Regions from separate parts of the Shuttleworthella sp. MSX8B genome, predicted to be linked through region 3. Evidence: predicted binding sites of a transcription regulator. Region 3 holds the regulator's gene; each other region holds the start of a gene.
What was found. The regulator Rex, encoded in region 3, represses fermentation and respiration genes when NADH is low (regulators of the CRP and FNR family bind a similar motif). The targets are predictions, from matches to a motif close to ATTGTTAANTANTTAACAAT.
Positions count from the first base shown of each region.

Region 1 (10,481 bases), on a different contig from region 3:
TTGTGATCGGCAATGAGGGCAGTGGAGTGGGAGATCTGGTCAGGAAGCACTGCGACCTCTTCGCCGCCATCCCGATGGCAGGAGAGATCGACTCACTGAACGCCTCGGTTGCGGCCGGTGTGCTGGCCTATGAGCTGGTGCGTCAGAGAAGAGGATAGGTCAATGACAGAGCGTTTGGACGAGGAACTCCTGCGGGCTTATCGCGGGGGACATGCCGCCAGCGGAGAGGAACTTTTAAGCAGATACAAGGGACTTGTGCTCAGAAATGCCAAGTCCCTCTTTCTTGTCGGAGGGGATCAGGATGATCTGATCCAGGAGGGGATGATGGGGGTCTTCTCCGCCATGTTGACCTACAGGGAAGACAGGGGAGCCTCTTTTCGAACCTTCGCAAATCTCTGTATCCGCAGGCAGATGTTAAAGGCGATTGAGTCCTCCGGAACCAAGAAGCATATGCCGCTGAACACGGCTCTCTCCCTGAATCTGACCGGGGAGGGAGAGGGGGTGAGGGAGGCGGATCTGCCGGAGGCCTTAAATCCTTCGCCGGAGGATCCCCTGCAGATTCTCCTGGACGACGAGGCGGTTGAGCGCTTGCTAATGAAGATTCGAAAGAGCCTCTCGCCTATGGAGGAGCAGGTCCTCTCCCTTCATCTGGACGGACTTGATTACCTCCAGATTGCCGATTGTATGGGCAGAGAACCCAAGTCCATCGACAATGCCCTGCAGAGAATCCGCGGCAAGGTGCGAAGAGAGCTTGAGGATAATCAGCCATGAAGCGGGCCGCCCTCGAATGTGAGGTAATTTGTAGGATCCGGTTGAGGAAAAGCGATTGATTTATTTAGACAATGCCGCCACAACAAAAATGCGGAGGGAGGTTCTGGAGGCCATGCTCCCCTATCTGACGGAACATTATGGTAATCCCTCCGCGACATATGGTCTGGCTTCGGAGGCGGCCAATGCCATCGCCATTGCAAGAGAGCAGGTCGCAGACCTGATCGGGGCGAAGCCGCATGAGATTTTCTTTACATCCGGCGGCACAGAGGCGGATAACTGGGCCCTGAGAGGAGCTCTCCTTTTGGGGGAAACGTCCATGCGGACGGCAGAGGGGAAAAGCAAAAGGCATATCATCAGCAGCCGCATCGAACATCAGGCAATTCTGCGCTGCCTTAAAAGGCTCGAGGAGGAAGGGCTGGCCGAGGTCACCCTGCTGCCGGTCGATCGCGAGGGCCTTGTCAGCCCCGCGAACTTAAAAGACGCTCTTCGCCCCGACACAATCCTGGTCTCGATTATGGCTGCGAACAATGAGATCGGAAGCATGGAGCCTCTCGCGAAATTGGCCGATTTGACGCATGAGGCCGGAGCCCTCTTTCACACGGATGCGGTGCAGGCCTTTGGCCAGATTCCTCTGGATGTAAAGAAGCTGGGGGTGGATCTTTTGTCCGCCTCCGCGCACAAGATCTATGGTCCCAAGGGGACAGGAATGCTCTATGTAAGAGAGACGATTCCCTTTCGATCCATGATTCAGGGAGGAGCTCAGGAGAAGAACCGTCGGGCCGGGACGGAAAATGTCCCGGGAATCGTCGGTTTCGGAGCTGCCTGTGTCTGCGCGAAGAAGACCCTGCCGGATCGGATGAGAAGAGAAGGCGCCCTGAGAAATCTTTTAATCAAAAGAGCAGAAGAGATTTATCCGGCCGCAAGGCTCAACGGCCCCAGACCAAAAGGAGTCGACCTGGCGTATAGGAGCTCCCTTTTAGAGCAGGGGACAAGAGATGAGGAAGGCCCGGGAAGGATGCCTGATTGGCGTCTGCCCGGCAATGTAAACATCTGTTTCCCGGGGAAGTCAGCAGAGCTTCTTTTGATCATGTTAGAGGCCGAGGGAATTTTGGCTTCCGCCGGAAGCGCCTGCGCTTCAGGGAGCTTAGACCCCTCCCATGTTCTCGCTGCCATCGGCCTGTCTGAGGATGATAACCGGGCCAGCCTGCGCTTTAGCCTGGGAGAAGAGACGAGCAGGGAGGAGATCGAGAAGACGGCGGACGCCCTGGGAAGAATTTTGAAGTAAGACCGGATAGGAGATGCCATGTCGGAAGTCAAGACGGTTGTTGTCGGTATGTCCGGAGGCGTGGATTCCTCCGTCGCCGCTTACCTCCTGAAGGAGGAGGGATATCGGGTGATCGGTGTCACCATGCAGATTTGGCAGGATGAGTCGGCCTGCAGTCTGGAAGAGCACGGGGGCTGCTGCGGCCTGTCCGCGGTTGAAGACGCCAGGAGAGTGGCTGCGATGATCGGAATCCCCCACTATGTCATGAATTTCAAGGCGGAATTTCAGGACAGAGTGATCGATTATTTTACCGATGAGTATCTGCGGGGGCGGACGCCGAATCCCTGCATTGCCTGCAACCGCTATGTCAAGTGGGAGTCTCTTCTTGAGAGAAGCCTGGCAATTGGGGCGGATTATATTGCGACGGGCCATTACGCCAGGGTGGAGCATTTGGCAAACGGCCGCTATGCTGTCAGGAATTCGGTCACAGCGGCCAAGGATCAGACCTATGCGCTCCATAATCTGACCCAGGAGCAGCTGGCACATACCCTGATGCCGGTTGGAGACTATGACAAGCCAAGGATACGGGAAATCGCCCTTGCGGCCGGACTTCCGGTGGCCCACAAGGCGGACTCGGAGGATATCTGTTTTATTCCGGATCACGATTATGCCTCCTTTTTAGAGAGGGAGGCCCCGGACCGTATTCCGGAGCCGGGGAATTTCGTTCTGGAGGACGGAAGGGTCATCGGAAGACATCAGGGAATCAGCCACTATACCATCGGACAGCGCAAGGGCCTGGGAATTTCCTGGGACAGCCCCCTCTTCGTAAAGGAGATTCGCCCCGGCAGCAATGAAGTTGTTCTGACATCGAAGGAGGGGGTCTTTACGGACCATTTGACCTTTGAGAATGTCAACCATATGGCTGTTGAAGCTTTTCAGCCTGGAGAGGAGTATCTCGCCAAGATCCGCTATTCGGATCCCGGCTGTATGTGCCGTATTGAGGCAGTTGAACAGGAGCGGATCCGCCTGGCCTTTTCCCGAAAGGTCAGGGCCGTCACTCCCGGGCAGGCGCTTGTTTTGTACCAGGGAGAATTTGTCGCCGGCGGAGGAACGATTCTCACCTGAGGAAAAAGAGGAGAACAGCCCGGTCTTCAAAAGGCCTCGTGCGGTTCGATCCTCGCCTGAGGAAAAAGAGACTAAAAAGCCGGGAGAGCTGAATACAGGGAGGATTGCGACAAATTTCGGACTTTGTATAGAGACATCATCGGCCTGACTCAATATAATCAACAGCAAAGTAAGAGAAGAAGACCCTATTTTAGGAGGTATCCATGGCGTCCATTATGAACAACCTCTCCCATGCGGCAGAGCGGCAGGCTTTCTCTGTCATGCTTGATGCATTCTGGAAAAATTTGAGCAAGAAGGAAGATCGCACCGAGACCTATCTGAAGCTGGTAGACATGGCGGAGAAATTCTGGAAGGACTCCAACCCCGAGACCATGAACCGGATTCGAAAATACCTGAGCAATCCGGAAAACCGCTGGGTCAAGTTCTTAAACCGGGTGATCGATGAGACCAATCCGAACTATGCCAAGAAGATGCTCTTAAATCTGGGCTATGAGGCCTTCTTCCGCGGGACCAAGACCATTCGTGCCAACCGTGAGAAATACCACTGCAACATCCCCTGGCTCATCCTCTTCGATCCTACGGACGCCTGCAATATGCACTGCGTCGGCTGCTGGTCCGGCACCTACGGACACAAGCATAACCTGTCCTTCGAGGATATGGATAAGATTGTCAGTCAGGGGAAGGAGCTGGGCACCTACCTCTATATGATGACGGGCGGTGAGCCCATGGTTCGCAAGAACGATATTTTAAAGCTGGCAGAAAAGCACAATGACTGCTTTTTCGGCATTTATTCCAACTCCACCCTGATCGACGAGGAGGTCTGCAAGAAGGTGCAGGAGCTGGGCAATATCACCTTTATGCTCTCCATTGAGGGGACGCCCGATACCAATGATTCCCGGAGAGGCCTGGGACACTATGACGCCGTCATGAAGGCCATGAACCTGCTCAAGGAGTACGGGATCGTCTACGGGACGTCCATTTGCTACACCAGGCAGAATATTGAGGCGGTTACCGATGACAAATTCATCGACTTTATTGCCGACAAGGGGGCCAGGTTCGGCTTCTACTTCCACTATATGCCGGTGGGACAGAATGCCGTCACCTCCCTGCTGCCAACGGTTGAACAGAGAAAGGCCATGATCACAAAGATCCGGTCCATTCGCGGACCTGAGTCTGATGCCCAGTTCTTCCCCATGGACTTCCAGAACGACGGGGAATATGTGGGCGGATGCATTGCGGGCGGCCGCAATTACTTCCACATCAATGCCAATGGTGACGCGGAGCCCTGTGTTTTCATCCATTTCTCCGACAGCAATATCCATGACAACAGCATCCTGGAAATGCTTCAGGGCAAGCTCTTTACCGCATATCATGAGGGACAGCCATTCAACCGCAACCATCTGCGTCCCTGCCCCATGCTGGAGAATCCGCAGCAATTAAGAGCCATGGTCGCTACGACCGGCGCTCATCAGACCAATGCGGAGGCTCCGGAGTCCGCCGAGGAGCTCTGCGCCAAGTGCGATCCCTATGCCAGGGAGTGGAAGGCTGCCGCGGACCAGGTATGGGCCAGCCAAAAGCATAAGAAGCCCTCCTATGAGAACTACACGAAGGAGAAGCGCGAGCACCCTGAGCTGGCAGGGTTTGAGCACGCGGACGGGTCCACGAAGGTGACGTTGGATACACAGTAAGCAAGGCTTGTATCCGGTATTAACAAAAGAAAGAAGAGAGCCCTCGACGCTCAGAGAAATTGATCGTCGAGGGCTCTCTTTTTGAGAACTTTGAGGGTGGACAAAGATCCTTGGAAAAAGATCCGGGTGAAAATGCCGTAAGACACTGCGATTGAAGGTGAAGCTCTGCGATTGAAGACAAGGCTTTGCGCCTGAAGACAAGGACCTACGTTTGGCGGGCAAGACCCTGCGCCTGGAGGCTTTGATGGGATTTACTTTCCTTCAGACCGAGCTTTTTTGAGGGGGATTTTCCGGGGCCTTCTCCCGTCAAAAATAAGATAGGAGTCAAAGCCCGTCTCTTTTAACAGAGACAGGGCCGAGGAAAAGTGCTCTTTCTGATTCAGGGGATATCCGGCGGGGATCTCGGTAAAGCCGAGAGCGATATGCTCCGGGGTGTGGGCATCAGCCCCCAGGGTGATCTTCCTGCCGCCGAGTTCATAGTAGCGCTTTAGAACCATACGCTCGGGATTGGGATCCAGCCGGCCCTTGCGGTAGGAACCCGTATTGAGCTCCAGGGCAATTCCTCTTGAGATCAGTTCAAGTAATATGGCGTCGATTTCTGCCATGAAATCTGCATTTCCGTAAGGGGAGCCGTCAGGCTTATATGTCAGCTCTTCGGGGAGCGGGGAAAGATAGCGAAGGATGTAATCCAAGTGTCCCAGGGAGTCGAAGAGGGGAAAGGCACGGATGTTCTCAAGGATCATCCGGTAATAGCGCCTTAAGCCCTCTTGAACACCGAACTTCTCAAAATAAAGGGGATAGTAGGGATCATATCCATCGACCACGTGGGTGGAACCAATTACATAGTCGAACGGGTACCGGGCCAGCAGACGGGCATGACGCTCTGCCAGGTGGGGCTGCAGGCCCAGTTCAATTCCGTAGTAGATATGGAAGCCATCGTCATTGTATTTGGTCTGCATGGCTCGAACGGACTCTGTGTAGGATTTCAGATCCAGGTCGAAGAGGCCGGGATTCTCGCGGTAATCTAAGTCCAGGTGATCGGTAAATGTAATGCCGGCCAGTTCCTTTTTTCTGGCGGTACGGACCATTTCTTCCATGGGGGCCTCAGAATCACCGGAGAAGTTTGTGTGCATATGGCAGTCGTAGAGAATCTTTGCATTCATCTTTTAAATCCTCCCTGCAGCAATGAAATGTATCTTTCGCGGGCATTCCATTGCCCTGAATCAGAATGGTAACTGCCCTTATCATATCGTATGGGAAGAGAGATTGATAACCATACGGAAAAATCTGTTTTGACCGGGATCATATTTATCCTGTGAGTGAGACCAGCTGAAATCTTGTTAAGAAATTAACAAAGTCGGCCGACAGGCTTGCAATGCTCCCTTGCTTTCGCTACAATAAAAATCGGTTACAAACCATGTTTGTACGACATAAGTTTCTACATTAGGAGGAGACAAAATGGCAGTAAGAGTAGCAATTAATGGATTCGGCCGTATCGGTCGTCTTGCGTTCAGACAGATGTTCCAGGCTGAGGGTTTTGATATCGTCGCAATCAACGATCTGACCTCTCCCGAGATGCTCGCATATCTTCTGAAGTACGATTCTTCACAGGGTCGTTACGCCAAGGCAGATACCGTTAGCAGCTCTGACCATTCCATCACGGTGGACGGTCATGAGATCGAGATTTACAAGGAAGCTGACGCTCACAATCTTCCCTGGGGAAAGCTCGATGTCGATGTTGTTCTTGAGTGCACCGGATTCTACACCTCTAAGGATAAAGCGCAGGCTCATATCGATGCGGGCGCCAAGAAGGTTGTTATCTCCGCTCCGGCAGGCAACGACTTAAAGACCATTGTTTATAATACCAATCACGAGACCCTGACTGCGGATGACCATATCATCTCCGCGGCATCCTGCACCACCAACTGCCTGGCTCCCATGGCAAAGGCCCTGAATGACCTGGCTGCCATCCAGTCCGGTATCATGGTTACCATTCACGCTTACACCGGCGATCAGATGATCCTCGACGGTCCTCAGCGCAAGGGCAACTTCCGTCGTTCCCGTGCTGCCGCTGTCAATATTGTCCCCAACTCCACCGGCGCCGCCAAGGCAATCGGCCTGGTTGTTCCCGAGCTCAACGGCAAGCTGATCGGATCCGCTCAGCGTGTGCCCGTCCCCACCGGTTCAACCACCATTCTTACTGCTGTTGTCAAGGGCAAGGTTACCGTCGATCAGATCAACGCCGCAATGAAGGCCGCTTCTGACGAGTCCTTCGGTTACAATGAGGATCAGATCGTCTCCAGCGATATTGTGGGCATGACCTATGGATCTCTCTTTGACGCGACACAGACTTCTGTTGTAGAGATGGAAGATGGCAACTCTGAGGTACAGGTTGTCTCCTGGTATGATAACGAGAATTCCTTCACCTCTAACATGTGCAGAACGATCAAGTACTTCGCTAAGTTCCTGAACAAGTAACGCATTAACTTAGGCCTTACGGGGGTCCGGCTTTGGGCCGGATCCCCTTTTCTTTAGAGCCGATAGATGCTTGTGCGCTGTAATCATCATATTTTGGAGGAAAGAAGCATGGGTTTAAATAAGAAGACCGTTGACGATATTTCGGTCAAGGGGAAGAGAGTTCTGGTTCGCTGTGATTTCAACGTTCCCATGAAGGGGATGGAGATCACGGATATCAACCGCCTAGTTGCGGCTCTCCCCACCATTAAGAAGCTGGTTGCCGATGGAGGAAAGGTAATCCTCTGCTCTCATCTGGGCAAGGTGAAGACGGAAGAGGACAAGAAGACCAAGAGCCTTGCGCCTGTCGCCAAAAAGCTGTCTGAGCTGCTCGGTCAGCCTGTCACATTCGCCCCGGATCCCGAGGTCGTCGGAGAAAATGCCCGCAAGGCGGTTGCGTCGATGGCGGACGGAGATGTAGTCCTTCTGGAGAACACCAGATTCCGCCCGGAGGAGACCAAGAACGGGGATGCTTTCTCTGAGGACCTGGCGTCTCTGGCGGATGTTTTTGTCAATGACGCTTTTGGGACCGCTCACAGGGCTCACTGCTCCAATGTCGGCGTCACAAAGTATATCAAGGGCGATTGCGTTGTCGGCTATCTGATGGAGAAGGAGATCAATTTCCTTGGCAATGCCGTAGAGAATCCGGTGCGCCCCTTTGTCGCCATCTTAGGCGGAGCCAAGGTTGCGGACAAGCTCAATGTCATCAGCAATCTCCTTGACAAGTGCGACACGCTTATTATCGGCGGCGGAATGGCCTATACCTTCCTCAAGGCTCAGGGCAAGGAGATCGGGATCTCCATGCTGGATGAGTCCAAGATCGACTACTGTAAGGAGATGATGGAGAAGGCGAAGAAGATGGGCAAGAAGCTGCTTCTTCCCCTGGATGCCAACACCATTAAGGCGTTCCCGGATCCCATCGACGCTCCCATCGAGACGATACTTGTGGATACGGATCACATGCCCGCGGATCGCGAGGGGGCAGATATCGGGCCCAAGACCCAGGAACTCTATGCCAGGACTGTCAGTGAGGCCAAGACGGTAGTCTGGAATGGCCCCATGGGTATTTTCGAGAACCCGACTCTGGCAGCCGGTACCTTAGCCGTTGCCAAGGCCATGGCGGAATCTGACGCGACCACAATCATTGGCGGCGGAGACTCCGCGGCAGCGGTCAATCAGATGGGACTGGGAGACAAGATGAGTCATATCTCGACCGGCGGCGGCGCGTCCCTTGAGTTCCTTGAGGGCAAGGAGCTCCCCGGCGTTGCGGCAGCGGATGACAAGGAATAATAGAAAAGGGTGATTCAAATGAGCAGACGTAAGATTATCGCAGGCAACTGGAAGATGAACCAGACCCCCAGCCAGGCGCTGGAGCTGGTTGAGACCTTAAAGCCCCTCGTCGCCGGTGCGGACGCGGATGTGGTCTATTGTGTTCCGGCGGTGGATATCGTCCCGGTCGTCGAGGCGGTCAAGGGGACCAATGTCAAGGTCGGCGCTGAGAACATGTACATCGAGGAGAAGGGGGCCTACACCGGAGAGATTGCTCCCGCCATGCTTGTGGACGCCGGTGTGAGCTATGTCATCATCGGCCACTCCGAGAGAAGAGACTACTTCAAGGAGGACGACGCCTTCCTCAACAAGAAGGTTCTGAAGGCATTTGAGCATGGCCTGACTCCCATTCTCTGCTGCGGCGAGAGCCTGGAGCAAAGAGAGTCCGGAGTGACGCTTGACTGGATCCGGCTGCAGATCAAATCTGACCTGCAGGGGGTGAGCGCTGATCAGGCTGCCTCCATGGTCATTGCCTATGAGCCCATCTGGGCCATCGGTACCGGAAGGACAGCGACCAGCGACCAGGCGGAAGAGGTCTGCGCAGCGATCCGTCAGACCATCGCTGAGATCTATGACCAGGACACCGCAGACAAGATCCGGATTCAGTATGGCGGCTCCATGAAGGCTGCCAACTGCAAGGAGCTTCTGGCCAAGCCCAACATCGACGGCGGCTTGATCGGCGGCGCTTCTCTGACCGAGGAGTTTGCCAGCATCGTCAACTACAATAAGTAATCTGTCCAGGGAATCAAACTGCCGGTAGATTTCACAGGAAGCAAAGGGTCGTACAGATAAGATGGGGCATGGGCTTGTGAGCCGTCCTTCATCTGATCTCTGTGCGGCTCTTTCTGATGGCAAAAACGCAGCCCGGTGAAAAATTATGCTATAATGTGCCGGGTTATTTCTTTGGACTCTGCAGCAGAAAGAGGTTTGAAATGGCAAAGAAACCAATTGTTTTATTAATCATGGATGGCTTCGGTATTACAGATAAGACCGAGGGGAATGCGGTAAAGATGGCGAATACGCCTGTTCTGGATGATTTGATGGCCAATTGCCCCTATCAGCTGGGCTATGCTTCCGGGCTGGCCGTGGGTCTTCCGGACGGTCAGATGGGCAATTCGGAGGTCGGCCACATGAATATGGGGGCCGGCCGGATCGTCTACCAGGAGCTGACCAGGATTTCCAAGGCGATCGAGGACGGCGACTTTTTCAGGAATGAAGAGCTGCTCAAGGCTTTTGACAGTGCAAAGGCAAATGACGGATCGGTTCATCTCTTTGGGCTCGTCTCTACGGGAGGAGTGCACTCCTATCTTGGACATCTGACCGGGCTTCTTGAGATGGCAAAAAAAGAGGGCGTTTTCAAGGTTTACGTCCATGCCTTTCTGGATGGAAGAGATACGCCTCCCACCTCTGCTCTTGGCTTTATCAAGGATTTGGAGGCGGATATGGCAAAGATCGGCGTCGGCCGCATTGCCTCTTTGTCCGGCCGTTATTACGCCATGGATCGGGACAATCGCTGGGATCGCGTCGAGAAGGCCTATAAGGTGCTGACCGCGGCTGACGGCAATGTCGCCAAGTCCGCGTCCGAAGCCCTGGAGGCTTCCTATGCCGCGGATGTCAATGATGAGTTTGTCATTCCGACCGCAATCATTCCGGAGGGGCAGGAGGCGGCTACGGTTAAAAATGGTGACTCTGTCATTTATTTCAACTTCCGCCCCGATCGCGCCCGCGAGATGACCAGGGCTTTCTGTGCGGATACTTTTGACGGCTTTGACCGTGGCGAGAGAATCAAG
Region 1 is NZ_JAQT01000030.1:43,818-54,298, forward strand. It holds gene rlmB (23S rRNA (guanosine(2251)-2'-O)-methyltransferase RlmB) at 1-158, shown strand, start outside; gene HMPREF1508_RS07255 (sigma-70 family RNA polymerase sigma factor) at 163-771, shown strand; gene HMPREF1508_RS07260 (cysteine desulfurase family protein) at 827-2,056, shown strand; gene mnmA (tRNA 2-thiouridine(34) synthase MnmA) at 2,075-3,160, shown strand; gene HMPREF1508_RS07270 (radical SAM protein) at 3,364-4,848, shown strand; gene HMPREF1508_RS07275 (histidinol-phosphatase HisJ family protein) at 5,100-6,011, opposite strand; gene gap (type I glyceraldehyde-3-phosphate dehydrogenase) at 6,307-7,326, shown strand; gene HMPREF1508_RS07285 (phosphoglycerate kinase) at 7,435-8,652, shown strand; gene tpiA (triose-phosphate isomerase) at 8,671-9,423, shown strand; gene gpmI (2,3-bisphosphoglycerate-independent phosphoglycerate mutase) at 9,624-10,481, shown strand, end outside.
Region 1: a site for Rex is predicted at 6,185-6,204, ahead of gap (type I glyceraldehyde-3-phosphate dehydrogenase). Genes of this name have one in related genera too.

Region 2 (10,481 bases), on a different contig from region 3:
TGGATATCACGGGAAGAAAACTATTTGTCAAAGCCATGGAACACGAGGGCGTGGATACCATTTTCGCCTATCCGGGCGGAATGATCACAGATATTCTGGATGAGCTGTATAAGTCCGGCAATATTCGACTGGTTCTGCCCCGCCATGAGCAGGCGCTTGTTCATGAGGCGGAGGGCTATGCCAGGGCAAAGGGGAGAGTCGGTGTCTGTCTGGTGACTTCCGGGCCCGGAGCGACTAACGCGATCACAGGGATTGCCGATGCCCACTATGACTCCATTCCCCTTGTGGTCATTACCGGCCAGGTAGCTCAGAGCCTGATCGGCAACGACGCCTTTCAGGAAGTCGATATTGTCGGTATGACCCGGTCTGTCGTCAAATGGGGCGTTACTGTCCATGACAGAAGGCAGTTGGGTAGGATCCTGAAAATGGCCTTTCAGATCGCGGCTTCCGGCAAGCCGGGTCCTGTCCTGATTGACATTCCAAAGGATATCCAGCAGGCCTATGGCCCGGATGAGTATCCGGACGCGGTGGATATCCGCGGATATAAGATCAATGACACGGTTCACATCGGACAGCTCAAGAAGGCCTTCAAGCTCCTTGAGAGGGCCAAACAGCCGGTGATTCTCGCGGGCGGAGGCGTTCACATTGCCGGAGCCGGTGACAAGCTGCGGGCATTTGCGGAGAAGATGCGGGTGCCGGTCGTCTCAACGGTCATGGGCAAGGGAACTCTTCCCGAGGGCCACGAGCTCTATGTGGGCGACGCCGGTATGCATGGCAGCTTTGCCTCCAACACAGCCCTCTACAATTGCGATGTCCTCTTTTCCATCGGGACCCGGTTTAACGACCGGATCACAGGCAATCTGAAGGAATTCGTTCCCAGTGCCAAAATTGTGCATATCGATATTGACACGGCGTCCATCTCCAGAAATGTTGTCGTCGATGTCCCTGTGGTTTCAGACGCGAGTCTGGCCTTAGACCACCTTTTGGAGTGGGCCAAGCCCCTGGCCACGGATTCCTGGTTAGAGCAGATCAGGTCCTGGGATCAGGAACATCCCTTACAGATTGTCGGACGGGAGGGGAAAATGTCTCCCCAGACCATCATGGAGTCTATCAACAGGGAATTTACGGAGGGGATTTTTGTCGCGGACGTGGGCCAGCATCAGATGTGGGCCTATTCCTACATTGCGTTAAATGAGAAGAAGCGCATGTTTACCTCCGGGGGTTTGGGGACCATGGGCTTCGGCTTTCCGGCGGCGATCGGCGCCAGGATTGCCTGCCCTGATCAGAATGTCATCTGTCTGACCGGGGACGGGGGCTTTCAGATGAATATGCAGGAGATGGCGACGGCGGTTTTAGAGGACGCCCCTGTGATCGTGTGTATTTTTAACAACGGCTATCTCGGTATGGTCCGCCAGCAGCAGGAGTACATTTACGGCAAGAGATACGCAATTGTCAACTTAAATCACAGGGTACACGCGGACGAGACCCTTGCCGATCCTGACGGGGGCCCTTATGAGCCGGATTTTGTCAGGTGGGCAAAGGCCTATGGCGTGGAGGCGATCCGGGTGACCAAAGAGGAAGAGATCCTTCCCGCCTTAAAAAAGGCAAGGCAGACGCAGGAGGATGGGAAGCCTATGGTCATTGAATTTGTGATCGCCAGAGAGTACAACGCCCTGCCCATGGTCAAGGGGGGGCGTCCCATGACCGACATGATCCTGAAGTGAGGAGACAAGATGACAAGAGATATGAAGATGCGCTGGATTGCCCTCCTGGTCGAGAACCAGGTCGGGGTCCTGGCCAAGGTGTCGGGACTTCTGGCGGGCAAGTCCTATAACATGCAGAGTCTGACGGTCGGAACGACAGAGCACGAGGATGTGTCCCGCATGACCATCTCCGTGTTGGCTGACGATGTGACTTTTGAGCAGATCAAGAAGCAGTTTAACAGCATGGTTGAGGTCATTAAGGTCATGGATCTGACCCATGTGCCCCTTCACATGAAGGAAATCATGTATGTGACCCTGATCAAACTCAGCCCTCAGGATATGCAGTCGGCTTTTCAGATTGCCCGCGTCTTCAAGGTGGACATCAACGATATCGGCGAGGATTCGCTGATTTTGGAATGCCTGTTGACCGAGAAGAGCAACAATGAGCTGATCGCCCTTTTAAAGAGCAAGTTTCGCGGCAGACTGCATGTGGTCAGGGGCGGAGCGGTGGCCTGTGAGAGCATTTCCCATTCGCATAGGGTATAATGTCTGATGATCGGATCAGATGACAGGAGAGGGATTATGATTTACAGCAATTGGAAAACAAGAACGCTGGCAATGCTTCTGGCAGTCGGACTTGCGGTTAGCTCAGCTCCCCTTGTCAGGATACAGGTTCATGCCGAGAATTCTCTGGAAGACCTGAAGCAGGAGAAGAAAAAGGCCCAGGACAAGGTAAATGACGCCAGGTCCCAGGCAAATCAGGCGGTCGAAACCAAGCAGGGGCTGGAGGGACAGCTGTCCTCGCTGGCAGAAAAGATGCATTCGACGCAGCAGACGATCGATGATAACAATCAGAAGATCAGCAATCTGCAGGAGGAACTGGGACAGGCGCAGGCGCAGAAATCTGAGCGGCTTGCAGCTATGAAGCTGCGGATCCGCTATATGTATGAGCTTGGAGATACCAACGAGCTGATCAGTATCCTCTTTAGTTCCGAGAATTTCGCGGATTTTCTGGCCAAATTCAATTACACGGCCCAGCTGACTAAGTATGAGCAGAGGATGATTGGGGAACTGGAGAACCTTCAGAGGGAGATCGACGCCAAGTCGGCGGATCTCTCAGGGCAGCAGGACGCTCTGCAGGAGAATCAGACGAGATTATCCAGCCAGCGTGACGAATTAAACGGACTGCTTACCAATGCGTCCGATGACCTCAAGGCAAAGTACGCAGATCTGTCCGGGGCACAGAAGGAATTGGAGGACGCCAACAAGGCGGTTTCCGATATGCAGGAGGCCCTTTTGGCAGAGCAGAAGAGAAACGAGGCGAGAAAACTGGCTGAGGCCGAGCGGATTGCGCGTCAGGCAGAGGCCGATGCTGCTAAGGAAGGTCAAAAGCAGGAGAAGGGCCAGACCGGAGGAAAAAAGGATACGGATTCCGGGTCGGGCAGCGGCAAAACTTCAGATCAGGGAGGTTCTTCCGGCAAAACCGATTGGAAGACAACGCATGCCCAGGGACAGGCGGGAACGGAATACTGGGTAAAAGCGATGGGCTATTCGCAGCAGGACTTAGATGAGCTGACCAATATTATTTTCTGTGAAGCCGGGGGAGAGGGCTATCAGGTTCAGCTGGGCGTCGGCTCAGTGGTTCTCAACCGCGTTCGCAGCAGCTACTTCCCCAATTCTATCCACAGTGTTATTTTCGCTTCCGGACAGTTTGAACCGACCTGGATCCGGATGAAGGGGAGGTGGAACGACCAGGTTATGTTCCAGTATTTTTACGATCGGAGAGATTTGCTCTTGAGAACATCAAGAACGTACCAGACCTGTCGGCAGGCGGCCCTGGATGTCTTGAACGGGAAGAGAAACACCAATCTCTGCTTCTTCTGGGCGGTGTCAAATTCAAAACCGGTCGGATCTGTCATCATGGGAAAGACGGTCTTCTTTGGCCGTATTGTCCAGAACTCCTGAAGCGGATGTACTTTTGTGAAGTTTCTGATACAAATGTGTTTTTAAGAAGAAGTGTTTTGACAGGCCAGTCGTCTTCCAATTATTTTTGGGAGACAGCTGACCTGTCATAATTTATGCCAGAGGAATTGCCCCTTGTTTGGGTATTTTTCTTGTGTTATCCTCAAACAGTAAGCGAGGACTTTCTATTTTTTTTAACCCTTCTTGTTAAAAAAATAACAAGGCGGACATTGGATCTCACGAAGTCCAAATGCTTCCCGGAGAATGCTCTCGCAGACTGGAAACCCATGCAGGTAAGGAGAAAACTATGGCAAAGAAAGTTGTATTAGCAGGTGCTTGTCGTACAGCGATCGGCAAGATGGGGGGGGCTTTTGCCAAGACCTCGGCAGTGGATCTGGGAGCCATCGTCATCAAAGAGGCTTTAAAGAGAGCTGGCGTTGATCCCAAAATGGTTGACGAAGTGAAGATGGGATGCGTTATTCAGGCCGGCCTGGGACAGAATGTGGCCCGTCAGGCTTCCATCAAGGCAGGTATCCCCGTGGAGGTTCCCGCTCTGACGATGAATGTTGTATGCGGTTCCGGTCTTAAGTGCGTTGTCGAGGCTGCCAACATGATCAAGGCAGGTGAGGCTGATATTGTTGTTGCCGGAGGTATGGAGAATATGTCTATGGCCCCCTATGCCCTGCCCAATGCCCGCTTCGGCTATCGCATGAACAATGGAACTCTGGTGGACACGATGGTCAATGACGCTTTGACCGACGCCTTCAACCATTATCACATGATGATTACCGCTGAGAATGTCGCTGAGCAGTGGGGCCTGACCCGCGAGGAGCTGGACGCCTTTGCGGCCGAGTCCCAGCAGAAGGCTGAGAAGGCTATGGCCAACGGCGCATTCAAGGATGAGATTGTTCCTGTGACCCTTCATGACCGCAAGAAGGGCGATTATGTGATCGATACCGATGAAGGACCCCGTCCCGGCACAACCGCAGAGAGTCTGTCCAAGCTTCGCTGCTGCTCCGGCAAGGAGGGCGGTCTTGTGACGGCAGGAAATGCCTCCGGCATCAACGACGGTGCTGCGGCAATCGTGGTTATGAGTGAGGACAAGGCTAAGGAGCTCGGCGTCAAGAACATTCTGGCAGAGTATATCGGCGGCGCTATGGGCGGCGTTGATCCGACCATCATGGGTGTCGGACCTGTCGCAGCGGTTAAGAATGTCATGAAGAGAACCGGCATGACGGTTGACCAGATGGATATGATCGAGGCCAATGAGGCCTTTGCCGCCCAGTCGGTTGCAGTCGCAAGGGATCTTGGATTTGACATGTCCAAGGTGAACCCCAACGGCGGTGCGATTGCCCTTGGCCATCCCGTAGGGGCTTCCGGCGCCAGAATTCTGGTCACCCTGCTCCACGAGATGAATCATGACGCCAATGCCAAGACCGGACTGGCAACCCTTTGCATCGGCGGAGGCATGGGCTGCGCTGCCATCGTCAAGAAGTACGAGGCCTGAGCTGAATTTCTGCCGGGAGGGCAGAGGCGATGAGTCCTTTCGGCTCCTTGTTTCTTGACCAGTAAAAAAGATAACTTGTGGCTGTGAAAATGAAAGACACAGATGATATGCCGCGGATGTATTTGAATTCAGCTATGGCATAGAGTGCGATTCGTCTTGGCATTTCGCAGTCACTGATGTTTCAGATTGAGATTTATCTCAGGAGGATGACAAATGAAAATAGGCGTTATTGGTGCCGGTACCATGGGAAGTGGTATTGCGCAGGCATTTGCACAGACTGATGGATTCGAAGTGTATCTGACGGATATCAATAATGAATTCGCCGCCAATGGCAAGGCGAAGATTGAGAAGGGCCTGTCTAAGAGAGTCGCCAAGGGCAAGATGGACCAGGCGGCGGCAGACGCGATCCTGGCTAAGATCACGACCGGCACCAAGGATATCTGCACGGACGCGGATCTGATCATTGAGGCTGCCATTGAGAACATGGAGATCAAGCGCCAGACCTTTAAGGAGCTGCAGGAGATTGTCCCCGCTTCCTGCAAGTTTGCCACCAACACTTCTTCTCTGTCCATTACCGAGATCGGACAGGGATTGGACCGTCCTGTTATCGGGATGCATTTCTTCAATCCGGCTCCTGTTATGAAGCTGATTGAGGTAATCCAGGGCGGCAATACGCCGGATGAGCTTCGCAACTTCACTGTTGACGTAGCCAAGAGGATCGGCAAGACTCCGGTTCAGGTCAATGAGGCTCCGGGCTTCGTTGTCAACCGTATCTTAATCCCCATGATCAACGAGGCGGTCGGCATTTATGCGGACGGAGTCGCTTCTGTTGAGGATATTGATACCGCCATGCAGCTGGGCGCCAACCATCCCATGGGTCCTTTGGCTCTGGGCGATCTGATTGGTCTGGATGTCTGCCTGGCAATCATGGATGTTCTCTACAATGAAACCCATGACTCCAAGTACCGGGCACATGTTCTGCTCCGCAAGATGGTACGCGCCGGCAAGCTGGGAAGAAAGACCGGAATCGGTTTCTACGATTACAGCAAGTAAGATAAAGGATGAAGGAGATTATCCATGGATTTCACTTTAGATAAGAAACATGAGATGGCCCGCGAGCTCTTTAAGAACTTCGCCGAGAACGAGGTAAAGCCTCTGGCCAAGGATGTGGACGAAGAGGAGCGTTTCCCCCGTGAGACCATTGAGAAGATGGCCAAGGCCGGCTTTCTTGGAATCGCTGTTCCCAGAGAGTACGGTGGACAGGGCTGCGATCCCCTGACCTATGTCATGGCAATTGAGGAATTGGCCAAGGTCTGCGGCACCACCGCTGTTGCCCTGTCTGCTCATTCCTCCCTCTGCTGCGACCCCATCTTAAACTACGGGACCGAGGAGCAGAAGCAGAAGTTTCTGGTTCCCCTGGCTAAGGGGGAGAAGCTGGGCGCTTTCGCTTTGACCGAGCCCGGCGCAGGTACGGATGCCCAGGGAGCCCAGACCAAGGCGGTTGAAGTTGAGGACGGCTGGGTCTTAAATGGCTCCAAGTGCTTCATCACCAATGGTAAGGAAGCTGACATTTACATCATCATCGCTGTTACCGACATGGTTGAGGATAAGCGCGGCCGCTCCAAGAAGCTCTTCTCCGCATTCATTGTAGAGAAGGGAACGCCCGGCTTCACCTTCGGCACCAAGGAGAAGAAGATGGGAATCCGCGGCTCCGCCACCTACGAGCTGATCTTCCAGGACTGCAAGATTCCCAAGGAGAACCTGCTGGGCAGACGCGGCAAGGGCTTTCAGGAGGCAATGCACACATTAGACGGCGGCCGTATTGGTATCGCTGCCCAGGCACTGGGCTTAGGTGAGGGAGCGATTGACCGCACCGTTGCCTTCGTTATGGAGAGAAAGCAGTTCGGCCGTCCCATCGGCGCTTTCCAGAACACCCAGTTCCAGCTGGCTGATATGAAGACGCGCATGGATGCCGCCAAGTATCTGGTATACCGCGCTGCCTGTGCCAAGGCTGAGAAGTCAAGATTCTCCGAAGAGGCTGCCGAGGCCAAGCTCTTCGCCGCTGAGGCTGCCATGGATGTCACCACCAAGGCTGTTCAGCTGCACGGCGGTTACGGTTACACCAGAGAGTACGAGGTCGAGCGCATGATGCGCGACGCCAAGATCACCGAGATCTATGAGGGTACGTCTGAGGTGCAGAGGATGGTTATTTCTGCCGGCATGCTCGGATAAGCGGAACATTTGCAGAATTGAGATAGGAGTGTAGATACATGAAAATCGTTGTATGTATTAAGCAGGTTCCGGATACCAAGGGCGGCGTCGTATTCAATCCCGATGGAACCTTGAACAGAGCGGCCATGATGACCATTATGAATCCGGATGACAAGGCTGGCCTGGAGGCTGCCCTTCGCCTGAAGGATCAGTTTGGCGCTGAGGTTACCGTGCTGACCATGGGCCTTCCCAAGGCGGCGGACGCTCTTCGCGAGGCCCTGGCCATGGGCGCTGACAAGGCTGTCTTAGTGACGGATCGCTGCCTGGGCGGTGCTGATACCTGGGCGACTTCTTCCACCCTGGCGGCTGCCCTTCGCAATCTGGATTATGATATCATCTTCGCCGGTCGTCAGGCCATCGATGGAGATACCGCCCAGGTTGGCCCTCAGATTGCCGAGCATCTTGGTCTTCCCGTGATCAGCTATGCTGAGGAGGTGAAGGTCGAGGGAGATTCCATTGTTGTCAAGCGCCAGTATGAGGATCGCTACCACATGGTTAAGGCTAAGATGCCCGTTCTCATCACCGCTCTCTCAGAGCTCAATGAGCCCCGCTATATGACCCCCGCGGGGATCTGGGACGCTGTTGACGCTGAGATTACCACTTGGGGCAGAGCTGACCTGAAGGATCTGGATGATTCCAATATCGGTCTCGCGGGTTCTCCCACCAAGATCGCCCGCGCTTCCGACAAGGTTCGCAAGGGCGCCGGCGAGAAGGTTGAGCTGGATCCCAGCGCTTCCGTTGACTATGTCATGGATAAGCTGGTAACAAAGCACATTATCTAAGCAAAGAAAGTGGTGAAATAAATGGGTAAGACAGCTAACATTGAGGCCTACAAGGGCGTATATATCTACGCTCAGCAGGTCGACAACAAGATTTCAAATATTTCTCTGGAGCTTCTGGGCGAGGCCAGGAAGCTGGCGGCAGATTTGAACGAGGAAGTCACCGCAGTTTTGCTTGGATCTCATGTGGGAGATCTGACGGATAAACTGGGCGAGTACGGGGCTGACAAGGTAATTCTTGTCGATGATCCCAAGCTTGAGACCTATCGCACAGAGCCCTACGCGCAGGCCCTCGCGGCAGTGATTAAAGAATTTAAGCCGGAGATCTTCCTGGTTGGAGCGACTGCGATTGGCCGTGACCTTGGTCCTACCGTTTCCGCTCGTGTTGCGACCGGACTGACCGCGGACTGTACTTCTCTTGAGATTGGTGATTTTCCCATCAATCCTCCCGCAAATGGTGAGCAGAAGCACAATCAGCTCCTCATGACCCGTCCCGCCTTCGGCGGCAATACGATTGCTACCATCGCCTGTCCGGACAACCGTCCGCAGATGGCAACCGTTCGTCCCGGCGTTATGCAGAAGATCGCTCCTGAGGCCGGGCGCAGGGCGGAGGTCATTCCTTTCGACGCGCATATTGAGGAGAACGACCGCTTCGTTGAGATTCTTGACATCGTAAAGAGCGCCGCGCAGACGGTCGATATCCAGCAGGCCAAGATCCTTGTGTCCGGTGGCCGCGGCGTCGGCTCTCCCGAGAACTTCAAGATTCTTGAGGATCTGGCAAAGGCCCTGGGCGGAGAGGTTTCCTGCTCCCGCGCCGTTGTTGATTCCGGTTGGCAGCCCCATGACCTGCAGGTAGGCCAGACCGGCAAGACCGTTCGCCCCAATCTCTACTTCGCCATCGGTATCTCCGGAGCCATCCAGCACGTAGCCGGTATGGAGGAGTCGGATGTGATCATCGCCATCAATAAGGATCCGGACGCTCCCATCTTTGATGTGGCAAGCTACGGAATCGTCGGTGACTATCAGAAGATTGTTCCCGCGTTAACCGAGGCGATCAAGGCGGAAAAGGCCAAGAAGGCAGACTAAGTGAGTGCATCAGCACGAACGGGCATCTTGACCATCAATAAGCCAATTAAGCCCGATGCGAGGGCCGCATCTTGACCTTCAGGTCAAGATGACCGTCAATAAGCCAATTTGGTCCGATGCAAGGGCTGCATCTTGACCTTCAGGTCAAGATGATGGGTAATAAGCCAATTTGAGAAGTCCTCCGTTTCGGGGGACTTCTTTTGTTATAATGAGTTTCATGCAGACAATTACCGCTGAAAAACTAAGGGAGAAGCTGAGGAGATTAGTTGAGGTCGATGCCCTGGAAGCCGTGCGGGATCCGAATCGGATCAACCGCTACTATATTCCCTACATGATGAGTGATGGGGTCGAGGACTATCTGATTCTTGACATGGATCCGGCGCGATATACCGGCGAAGATGCCGATCGGCTGAAGGAGGACCTGCTGGTCTGGTCGGACATATGTCCTGCCGATTCTCTCGGAGGAGGTCAGAAAACGCAAGGGGCAGATGAGGGGGCAGGAACTGACCTGGAGACTGCCATCGCGCAGGCCCGGGAGTCCTGCAGCTACTACCAATACCATCGGATGGGCCACTACTGGGTCAGTGGCCAAGAGCACCTGCGTCGTCTGGTCTATCAGCTGGGGATCATTCATGAGAAAATGACCTATCTGGGCAGAGAGGCCATCAATGAGAGGGAGGCCGGACTGGTCGAATTGGCGGAGTTTGGGCCGCTCAGGCATTTCTCTCCCGTCCATGAAAACCCGGTTGAGTGGCATGTCAGCTCTTTGGGCGGAATCAGGGCAATGCAAAAGCTGGCAGCGGACTCCAGAGATGAGCGCCTCGGATGGCTCCTGTCTTCCTTTGAAAAGCTGCCGAGCAAAGAACTCAGGGAATATCTGATCGCTTATCTGGCCTCGGATCGGGGCTTTGCCTTCTGTCAGGAGTTACAGAGTCAGATTGAACTGGCTTCCAGGCCCTACGCGAGCAGACATTTTTCCAACCGGATTGAGACCTGGGCCCAGAAGGAGCGCAGGTGCATCGACATTTCTCTGAGAGAAGAGGGGCTGGTTGGCCGATTTCCTCACTATAAGAGTAAGGACGGCGAGCGCCGTATTGTCATCACAGAGGAAATGCCCTTTGCCATGGGACTTTTAGACGATAAGGATATGGCCTATCGCTTCTATCAGCAGGA
Region 2 is NZ_JAQT01000022.1:12,671-23,151, forward strand. It holds gene ilvB (biosynthetic-type acetolactate synthase large subunit) at 1-1,724, shown strand, start outside; gene ilvN (acetolactate synthase small subunit) at 1,734-2,249, shown strand; gene HMPREF1508_RS05755 (cell wall hydrolase) at 2,286-3,668, shown strand; gene HMPREF1508_RS05760 (acetyl-CoA C-acetyltransferase) at 3,973-5,172, shown strand; gene HMPREF1508_RS05765 (3-hydroxyacyl-CoA dehydrogenase NAD-binding domain-containing protein) at 5,386-6,225, shown strand; gene HMPREF1508_RS05770 (acyl-CoA dehydrogenase) at 6,250-7,404, shown strand; gene HMPREF1508_RS05775 (electron transfer flavoprotein subunit beta/FixA family protein) at 7,443-8,225, shown strand; gene HMPREF1508_RS05780 (electron transfer flavoprotein subunit alpha/FixB family protein) at 8,247-9,308, shown strand; gene HMPREF1508_RS05785 (DUF3878 family protein) at 9,526-10,481, shown strand, end outside.
Region 2: a site for Rex is predicted at 3,869-3,888, ahead of HMPREF1508_RS05760 (acetyl-CoA C-acetyltransferase). Genes of this name have one in related genera too.

Region 3 (10,481 bases):
GCAGCTCAGCAGAGCGGACGAAAAGATCCGCCACCGGCTCCTGCGAGACGGTGTGAGGATTGATTTCTTCAATGTCAGCCCCCATTGCCCTGGCAATATGCAAAATCCCGTCCCGGGTCGGATTGATGTTGACGTTTTCAATGATGATTTCCGAACCCGGGATGATCGAAGCTGCCGCAATCCAGTAGGCGGCGGAAGAGATATCTCCGGGCACATGGATCTTTTGGCCGGTCAGGTCTGGATTCGGGGATATGCTCACCGTCAGTCCGTCTTCGACCAGATCGGCGCCGAAGGCGCGGAGCATGCGCTCAGAGTGGTCTCTGGACTTGGCGGGCTCTGTCACAGAGGTCTTTCCCTGGGCGTAGAGTCCGGCCAAAAGGACAGAGGACTTGACCTGGGCAGAGGCCAGGGGAGAGAGATAGTCAATACCTCTCAGTGCGGAGGGCTCGATATCCAGGGGGGCGCAGCCGTCGTCCCTGCGCGATCTTATCCTGGCTCCCATGGCATGCAGAGGATCAATAATACGGGTCATAGGCCGTCTCTGAATCGAGGTGTCGCCAGTCAGAGAGGAGGGAAAGCTCTGCCCGGCCAGAATGCCGGACATGAGGCGGGCTGTGGTGCCGGAATTGCCCACATTCAGAATTTCTTTGGGCTGCTGCAGGCCGTGAAGGCCCCCGCCTAAGATACGGATGTGATCCCCATCCTGGATGATATCAACCCCCAGTTGACGAAAGCACGCGATGGAGGACCGGCAGTCCGCTCCATCTAAGAAGCCAAAGAGCTCCGTCATCCCCCGGGCGATAGAACCGAGCATGATCCCCCGGTGAGAGATGGACTTGTCTCCCGGAATTCTGATCCTGCCGTGAAGTGACTGTGGCATATCCTGTCCTTTCTCTCAGCGCCTGTGAATGGTGTAGTGATGGGCGGCGAGCAGCCGCATGGCCTGCTCCATGGCGTCCTCGTCGTAGAACTCGAGCTTTAATACGCCGTCCGAGAACTCGCGGTTGTGTACAATACCAATGTTGCGGATACTGATTCTGCCTGCGCTCAGGATGGATGCGACGGAGGCAATACCGCCGATCTCATCGATTAGATCGCAGTAGAATTCATAGATATCCGGGAGAGCGCCCTTGCCACGGATGGGGAGGGAGTCCCGGTATTCCTTGGCATCCGCGAAGAGCCTGCGGATCTGCTCCCCGTCCCCCGCGGCAATTCTCTCCCGGAACTGGTCCAGCTGCCTGCGATAAGCCTCGAAAAGGACAAGAATCTCATCCCGATTGGCCAGGCAGATATGCTCCCACATGAGAGGGGAGGAGGAGGAGATGCGGGTGATATCCCGAAAGCCGCCGGAGGCAATGGCCTTGAGCGTATTCTTATCATCGTCGGACGCCTGGACAAAGTTGACAAGAGACGCGGAGATGATATGGGGCAGGTGGGAAATGGCCGCAGTCGCGTGATCGTGCTCCCTGGGATCCATGAGCATGATTTTGGCGCCGAGGGACTTGATAAAGGAAGAAAATTCTCTGACCCGATCGGATCGGATATCGTCTGTGTGCGTGATCAGATAGTACGCGTTCTCAAGCAGATTGTCTTTGGCGTGTTCATAGCCGATCAACTCCGCCCCCGCCATAGGGTGGCCGCCGATGAAGTTGGAGCTTAAGCCCTCCTCGGTGACAGCCTTTCGGATCTGGCCCTTGACAGAGGAGACGTCCGTGATGATACTGTCGGCTTGAATCAGGTCCTTAAGCTGCCTTAAGTAGGAGATGTTCACACCGACCGGAGCGCAGAGAAAAATCAGGTCACACTGGCCGAAAGCAGAGAGGGGAAGGGCTTGTCCGTTGCGGATAATCCCCTCTTTATGGGCCATGGCAAGAGACGCGGCATTCGGATCATTGGCGATGATCTCGATTGTTGGGTGTTTTTTGCGAATGGTCTTGGCAATGGATCCTCCGATCAGACCCAGGCCCAGAAAACCGATCATTTGATAGCTCATGATTCTCTCCTTAACTTTACTTATCCTAGCAGAAAACCACATTCTCTTCTATATAGGACTTTCATAAGACTTTCCCCAGTCAGAGTTTTTCTGTCGGTAAAATATCAGATAATTTTCTGCTGATTTGCTTGTCTGTCTTTTGTTCATTCAATATAGACAAATTACATTGCGCAGGCGAAGAGAAATGAGTAAAATTTAACTATAAAATTTCAAATAAGGAGGGTGCTGTATGAGGGTTTTTACCAGTGATAAAATTCGCAACGTCGTTCTGCTGGGCCACGGAGGTTCCGGCAAAACCTCTCTGGCGGAGTCCATGGCCTACTTATCCGGTCTCAAGGACAAGGCGGGGAGCGTCGAGGCGGGCAATACCATCAGCGACTATGACGGGGTCGAAAAGAAGCATAAGTTTTCCGTGCACTTGTCCCTGTTGCCCCTGATCTGGGGGGAGACCAAGATCAATCTTTTAGATACTCCCGGCTACCCCGACTTTGTGGGAGAGGTAGAGGAGGCGGTCTCTGTCGCTGACGCCGCGGTTATCGTAGTCTCCGGGAAAAACGGAATTGAAGTCGGCACCAGGAAGGCCTGGAATCTCTGTGAGAAATATCACCTGCCAAGAATTATTTTCGTGACTGATATGGACATCGATGAGGCCTCTTACCGTCAGGTGATTGAAGACCTGCAGGCCCTCTACGGCAAGAAGATCGCCCCCTTCCACCTCCCCATCCGGGAGAACGGTCAATTCGTCGGATATGTCAACATTATCCAGCAGAAGGCAAAGCGCTGGAACGCGACCGGCGGCATTGACAAGATGGATGTGCCGGACTATTCCTACGAGAATCTGGACCAGTTCCGCGAGGTTCTTCTGGAAGCGGTTGCGGAGACCTCTGAGACCTACATGGACCGCTATTTCAACGGGGATACCTTCTCGGAGGATGAAATCCGTCAGGCCATGCGGGTCAGTGTGATTGACGGCTCTGTCGTTCCGGTCATGATGGGATCGAATCTGAATCACCGGGGGATGTACACTCTGATGGCGGACATCGTGAAATACCTCCCCTCACCGGACCGCAGATCCTGTGTGGGCATTGACCCGAAGACGAATGAAGCCTTTGAGGCCGACTACGACTTCTCCAAGCCCAAGAGCGCCTATGTGTTTAAGACCCTGGTAGATCCTTTTGTGGGACAGTACTCTATGATCAAGGTGAACTCCGGCGTCCTCAAGACAGATGATCTGCTCTACAACGCGGGCAGGGACAGAGAGGATAAGATCGGCAAGATCTATCTTTTGACCGGATCCAAGGCCCAGGAGGTTTCTGAGCTGCACGCCGGAGATATTGGGGCTTTAAGCAGGGTCGCCGACCTGTCCACAGGCGACAGTCTCTCGACAAGGGCGCATCCTGTCACCTATCTGCGTCCGGTCATCAGCAAGCCCTACTGTTATTTGGCCTATCAGGCAGAAAAGTCAGGAGATGATGACAAGCTGCAGCAGGCCCTGCAGAAGATAGCCAGAGAGGATCTGACCCTGCGCACGCAGGGCGATCCGGCGAATCATCAGTCGCTGATTTATGGGATTTCCAGAGCTCACCTGGAGCTGATTGCAGAGATTTTAGCGGATAAGTACAAGCTGACCATGCTTCTGGATAAGCCCCTGGTCGCTTACCGGGAGACCATTTTAGGCAAGTCCGACGTGGAGTATAAGCATAAGAAGCAGACGGGCGGACACGGCCAGTACGGACATGTCAAGATGACCTTTGAGCCATCCGGCGATCTGTCTGTTCCATTCGTCTTTGAGGAGAAGGTTGTGGGAGGATCTGTTCCCAAGAACTATTTTCCAGCTGTAGAGAAGGGGCTGGCTGAACGGGTTTTAGAGGGACCGCTTGCCGGCTACCCGATTTACGGAGTCAAGGCGACCCTCTATGACGGCTCCTACCATCCGGTTGATTCCTCCGAGGCGGCCTTTAAGACGGCAGCGTCCATGGCTATGAAGGAGGGCATCCTGCAGGCGAAGCCCATCCTCTTAGAGCCGATTGCCTCTCTTGAGGTCACCGTGGCGGATGAGCGCATCGGAGATGTGATGGGGGATTTGAACAAGCGAAGGGGAAGGGTTATGTCCCTGGATCCTGTCGAGGGAGGCTATCAGGTTGTCCGCGCGGAAGTACCCTATTCCGCCCTCTATGAGTATGGAACCAACCTGCGCTCTCTGACCTCAGGGGACGCGAGCTATTCCTACGAGTTCCTGCGCTATGATCCCTGCCCGGCCGACGTGCAGGAGGCGCAGATCAGCATCCGGTCGGCTCAAAATGCTTGAAAAAAGACTTCCCTGTGTTAAAATTTCTACAAGCGTTTGATGATCAGGCAGCCATTCGCTGCCTGATTTTTTTGAAGGAGACAGCTATGGCAAGAATTCAGATGACGACGCCTCTGGTGGAAATGGACGGCGATGAGATGACCAGAGTCCTCTGGAAGATGATCAAGGAGGAGTTGATCCTTCCCTATATTGAGCTCAAGTCGGATTACTACGATCTTGGCCTTGTCAACCGGGATCAGACCGACGATCAGGTCACCGTTGATTCCGCGAAAGCCAGTCTGAAGTACGGAGTTGCGGTCAAGTGCGCGACCATTACCCCCAATGCTGCCCGTGTCCAGGAGTATAAGCTCAAGCGGATGTACAAGAGCCCAAACGGAACGATTCGGGCGATTCTGGATGGAACCGTCTTTCGCGCTCCCATCCTGGTCAAGGGAATCAGCCCCAATGTCAGAAGCTGGAATAAGCCCATTACCATTGCCCGTCATGCCTATGGAGATGTCTACAAGGCCTCTGAGATGAAGATCCCTGGACCCGGCAGGGTGGAACTGGTCTATACCTCCTCAGACGGTCATGAAAAGCGGGCTTTGGTGCACGACTTTGACGGACCGGGTCTGGTGCAGGGACAGCATAATCTCATCGCCTCAATCGAGTCCTTTGCCAGAGCCTGCTTCACATTCGCTCTCGACAGGAGACAGGATCTGTGGTTCGCGACCAAGGACACCATCTCCAAGCAATACGACCACAGCTTTAAGGATATTTTTCAGTCAATTTATGACAGAGACTACAAGGAGGCCTTCGAACAGGCGGGGATTGAGTACTTCTACACCCTGATTGACGACGCGGTTGCCCGTGTCATGAAGTCGGAGGGAGGTTTTATCTGGGCCTGCAAAAACTACGACGGCGATGTCATGAGCGATATGGTCTCTTCCGCCTTTGGCTCTCTTGCCATGATGACCTCCGTATTGGTGTCCCCCGGGGGCATCTATGAGTACGAGGCTGCTCACGGAACCGTCCAGCGTCATTACTACAGATATCTGAAGGGAGAGGCCACCTCGACCAATCCCATCGCGACCATCTTCGCCTGGACCGGCGCTCTGAGAAAGAGGGGAGAACTGGATCATATTCCGGATCTGGTCGCGTATGCCGACCGGATGGAGGCGGCATCTTTGGCCACGATTGAATCAGGACAGATGACCGGAGACCTGGCGAGGATCACGGATCTTACGGATCCTCAGGTGCTCGACTCAAGGTCATTTATCCGGGCCATTCGAGCGAATTACGAGAAGCAGAACTGAGGAGTGTCTTCATGATCCTTTCCTGTCAGAATCTCTCCAAGTCCTTCGGAGAGGAAGTTATCCTGGACAGAGTCTCCTTTCAGATGGAAGCCGGCGAAAAATACGCGATCGTGGGCCCGAACGGCTGCGGCAAGTCGACTCTGCTCAAAATTATCGTCGGCCAGATGTCCGCGGACGGTGGAAATGTCACCTTTGCCAGAGAGGCAAGTCTTGGCTATCTGGCCCAGTATCAGAAGGACTCCCTGGAGGGGAGCGTACTGGATATCGTTTTGGACTCCTGCCGCGAGCTGATTGAAGAAGAAGACAAATTAAGAGCGATGGAAGCCGGGATGTCCCGGCTGAAGGGAGAGGAGTTAAACCGACTCCTAGAGGACTACCAGACGGCCTCCGAGTCCTTTGAGCGAAGGGGAGGGCTGACCTTTCGCTCCGAGGCGGCCGGTATTTTAAAGGGACTTGGCTTCGGTGAGGAGGACTTTGACAAGAGACCGGATCAGTTATCCGGCGGGCAGCTGACAAGGGTATTTTTAGCCAGGCTGCTCCTCTTAAAACCTGATCTTCTGATTCTTGACGAGCCCATTAATCACCTGGATTTGACTTCCATTCAGTGGCTGGAGACCTTCCTCGTCAATTATCGGGGAGGGCTTTTGATCGTGGCCCATGACCGCTATTTTTTAAACCGGATTGCGGACCATGTGCTTGATCTGTCGAATCACTCCTGTCACTGTTACAGGGGGGATTACAGCTCTTTTGTCGCCCAGAGGGAACTGATCATGGAAACCCGACGGCGGGAGTATGAGAGACAGCAGAAGGCGATTGAGCATCAGGAGGCTGTGATCGATAAGCTCAAACAGTTTAATCGGGAGAAATCGATCCGACGGGCGGAGAGTCGGCAGAAGGCCCTGGATAAGATGGAGACGGTGCAAGAGCCCCTGGAGGAAAGGCATGCGATGCGACTGGAGCTTGCGCCCGAGGAAGAATCCGGCAAAGACGTCCTTGAAATCGAGAACCTGTCTATGGGCTTTGGGGATCAGGAGCTCTTTTGCGGGCTGAACCTCTTGCTTCGGCGAGGGGAGCGGCTGGCGATACTGGGAGACAACGGCAGCGGTAAGACGACCCTGCTTAAGATCATCAACCAAAAGCTCACGGCCAGAACCGGACGGATCCGGCTCGGAGCCAGGGTCTTCATCGGTTATTATGATCAGGCGCAGCAGGAGCTGGATGATACCAAGACTCTCTTTGAAGAGATGTCGGACGCCTATCCCGGTCTGACCAACACCAGAATTCGAAATGTGCTCGCCGCCTTCCTCTTTACAGGAGACCAGGTCTACAAGAAGATTTCCTCTCTCTCCGGCGGGGAGCGGGGCCGCCTGTCACTGGCGAAACTGATGCTGTCCGGGGCCAATTTTCTGATTTTAGACGAGCCGACCAATCACCTGGATATGGAGTCTAAGGATATCTTAGAGCGGGCTTTAAACGCCTATCAGGGAACCCTTCTCTATGTCTCCCATGACCGCTACTTTGTCAACCGTACGGCGAGCCGAATCCTGGAGCTGGAAGAGGGGCATTTTACAGAGTATCTAGGCAATTATGATTACTTTCTGGCCAAGAAGCAGGAGCTGCAGGGAGAGAATCACAGCGGCCGCGGGCAGGCAGATTCTTCCGCTGACGATTCCGGGGACAGCACTAAGGAGGGTGGCAGGTCAGATTGGGCCGAGCAGAAGAAGCTGGCCGCCGCCCGGCGAAAGCTGGAAAATTCCAGGGCCAAATTGGAGGAGGAGATCTCCGGCAAGGAGGAGCGGGTGATAGAGATCATGCGGCTCTTTGAGGATCCGGACATCGCGTGCAACTCCGCCAGACTCAATGAGCTCTCTGCTGAGCAGGAGAGACTTCAGAATCAGATCGACAGCCTCTATGAGGCCTGGGCCTCCTTAGATGAGGATTGAGAGGAAGAAGAATGGAGAAGAAGACGATTTCCCCGGCGGTGATCCGCCGGCTTCCAAGATATTATCGCTATCTGGGGGAACTGCTGGATCAGGAGGTGGAGGGTATATCCTCCTATGAGCTCTCCAAGCGGATGCACTCAACGGCATCGCAGATCCGGCAGGATCTCAATAATTTTGATAACTTTGGTCATCTGGGTTACGGATATAATGTCAAGAATCTGCGCGACAAAATCGGAGAGATTCTTGGACTGGACCAGTCCCGCAATCTGATTGTGATCGGGGCAGGCCACCTCGGGCAGGCCATCGCCAACTATGCTCAATTCGAGCGCATGGGCTTTACCCTGACCGGTCTCTTCGATATCAATCCCGACCTGGCGGGAAAAGAGGTGCGCGGCATTCCAATTCTGATGCTGGATGATTTAGACCGCTTTGCCCTGGAACACAGGGTTGACATTGCGGCCTTAACCATTCCCAAAAGTGCCGCGCAATCTGTCGCCAGGCGGCTGACAGGACTGGGCGTTCCCGCAATCTGGAATTTTGCCCATGTGGATCTGGAGGTGGGAGAGAAGACGGTTGTGGAAAATGTCCACCTGTCCGATTCTCTCATGGAGCTCTCCTACAATTTGATGAGCCGCAGTCGAGATTCGAAATGAGCAGGTAAGGGGTGAAAATACGCGGCATGAAGAGAATATATACGGTCAGTCAGGCCAGAGAGGCCGATGTCAGAACCAGTCAATTGCATAAAATCCCCGGGCTTGTTCTGATGGAGCGGGCTGCCCTGTCAGTTTCGGACTATATTGAGGACAAATACGCAAAGCGGACGCGTATTTTATGTCTGGCGGGGACAGGAAACAATGGGGGAGACGCCATGGCTCTCTGCCGCATTCTCTTTGTCAGGGGCTTTGATGTCAGCTACTGCCTCCTGGGGCCGGAGTCCAGGCTGAGTGAGTCGGCGAAGATCCAGTACCAGTCCCTGCTCAGCTACGGTCTGTCTTCTCTGGCTGTCGAAGAGACTGATTTTAAGAGCTTTGACCTGATTGTCGACGGAATTTTTGGAATCGGTCTCTCCAGGGATATTCAACATCCTCTTGCCGAGCTGATCGGGGAGGTCAACGCATCGGGCAGGCCGGTAATCGCCATGGACATTCCATCCGGTCTGAACGCGGACACAGGCGCTGTTATGGGAGCCTGCATCCGGGCGAGCGAGACCTTCAGCTTTCAGTTTTTAAAGCCCGGGATTCTGCTGGGGCAGGGAAGAAGCGTTTGCGGACGGGTGCATCTGCCCGAGATCGGCATCGACGCGATCGAGACAGGCGCCACCCTTCCCGTTTGTCTGGCTCTGGAGAGAGAAGATCTGGATGGATTTCTTACTGACAGGGACGCGACCGGGAACAAGGGAAGCTTCGGCAAGGTTTTGGTCGTCGCCGGATCAGAGGAGATCTGCGGCGCCGCGGTCCTGTCCTCTCAGGCGGCCCTGCTCTCAGGAGCCGGGATGGTTCGCGTATATACGCATGAGAAGAACCGGACAGTGATTGGAACTGCCTTTCCGGAGGCCCTGATCACGACCTATGGGAATTCGTGGAGCAGGGACGAGATCAAAGAGGCTATGGATTGGGCCGACAGTATTTTGATCGGGCCTGGGATAGGAAGGTCCGATCTGGCGCGGGAAATGCTCGACTTCGTCCTGTCCGACCCGGCGCTTCCCGCGGTGATCGATGCCGATGCCTTAAATCTGCTCTCTGAGGAGCCCAACTGCCTCTTAAAGCCCCATGGCAAGTGGATTCTGACCCCACATATGGGGGAGATGGCCCGGCTGACAGGGAAAGGTATTTCATGGCTCAAAGAGCACGCGCTGGAAGCGGCGGAGACATTTGCCCGAGATTACCAGGTAGATCTGATTCTCAAGGACGCGACAACAGTCACTGCCCTTCCCTGCGGAAGGACCTATCTCAACAGCAGCGGAAACAGCGGCATGGCGACGGCCGGAAGCGGTGACGTTTTGGCCGGCTTGTGCGCCGGCTATCTGGCTCAGAAGAAAAATCCTGAGGAGGTTGCCGCATACGCCGTCTTCATCCACGGTATGGCCGGGGATCTGGCTGCAGCCAAAAAGGGAAAAGGGGCCATGATCGCCGGAGATATATTGGAGGCTTTGCCCCAGATCACAAGGGATGGCGGGGCAATGGCCCCAGTTTGATAAAGAGGTTTTCTATGGATCACAAGCGAGTTTGGATGGATATTGATTTGGATGCCGTGCGGGCCAACGTGGACGCCATGTTCGATCGCATGCGGCCGGACTGCCGGATGATGGCTGTCGTAAAGGCAGACGCCTACGGGCATGGGGCGCGGGAGATTGCCGCTCTTCTGGAGCCGGATCAGCGGGTTTTCGGCTATGCTGTCGCCACCGTGGACGAGGCCTATGAGCTGCGCCGCCATCAGATTTCAAAGCCGATTTTGATTCTGGGCTACAGCTTTCCGGAGGAATATCCGGCGATGGTTCGGCTGGGAATACGGCCAGCGATTTTTTCCTATGAGTCAGCGCTTGCTTTTGACCGGGCGGCTTCTCAGGCGGGGATGATTGCCCCTGTCCACATCAAGATCGATACAGGGATGAGCAGGATCGGCTTTCAGGTCAACGAGGAAGACCTGTCGCAGGCTGCCAGAATTGCGCAATTGAAGCATCTGAGAATGGAGGGAATTTTCACCCATTTTGCCAGGGCGGATGAGAAGGACAAGAGCCATGCGTACGCGCAGGCAGACCTCTTTCAGCAGGCGATCGACCGGCTTAAGAGGGCCGGTGCGGAGTTTGAGATACGCCACTGCTCCAATTCCGCCTCAATTATGGAACTGCCCGAGCTGAATATGGATATGGTCCGGGCGGGCATCAGTCTGTACGGACTCTGGCCCTCAGAGGAGATGGATCCGAATTTTCCCCTGTCCGCGGC
Region 3 is NZ_JAQT01000009.1:100,160-110,640, reverse strand. It holds gene aroA (3-phosphoshikimate 1-carboxyvinyltransferase) at 1-880, opposite strand, end outside; gene HMPREF1508_RS01740 (prephenate dehydrogenase) at 896-1,993, opposite strand; gene HMPREF1508_RS01735 (elongation factor G) at 2,223-4,301, shown strand; gene HMPREF1508_RS01730 (NADP-dependent isocitrate dehydrogenase) at 4,388-5,596, shown strand; gene HMPREF1508_RS01725 (ABC-F family ATP-binding cassette domain-containing protein) at 5,608-7,539, shown strand; gene HMPREF1508_RS01720 (redox-sensing transcriptional repressor Rex) at 7,551-8,192, shown strand; gene HMPREF1508_RS01715 (bifunctional ADP-dependent NAD(P)H-hydrate dehydratase/NAD(P)H-hydrate epimerase) at 8,219-9,733, shown strand; gene alr (alanine racemase) at 9,748-10,481, shown strand, end outside.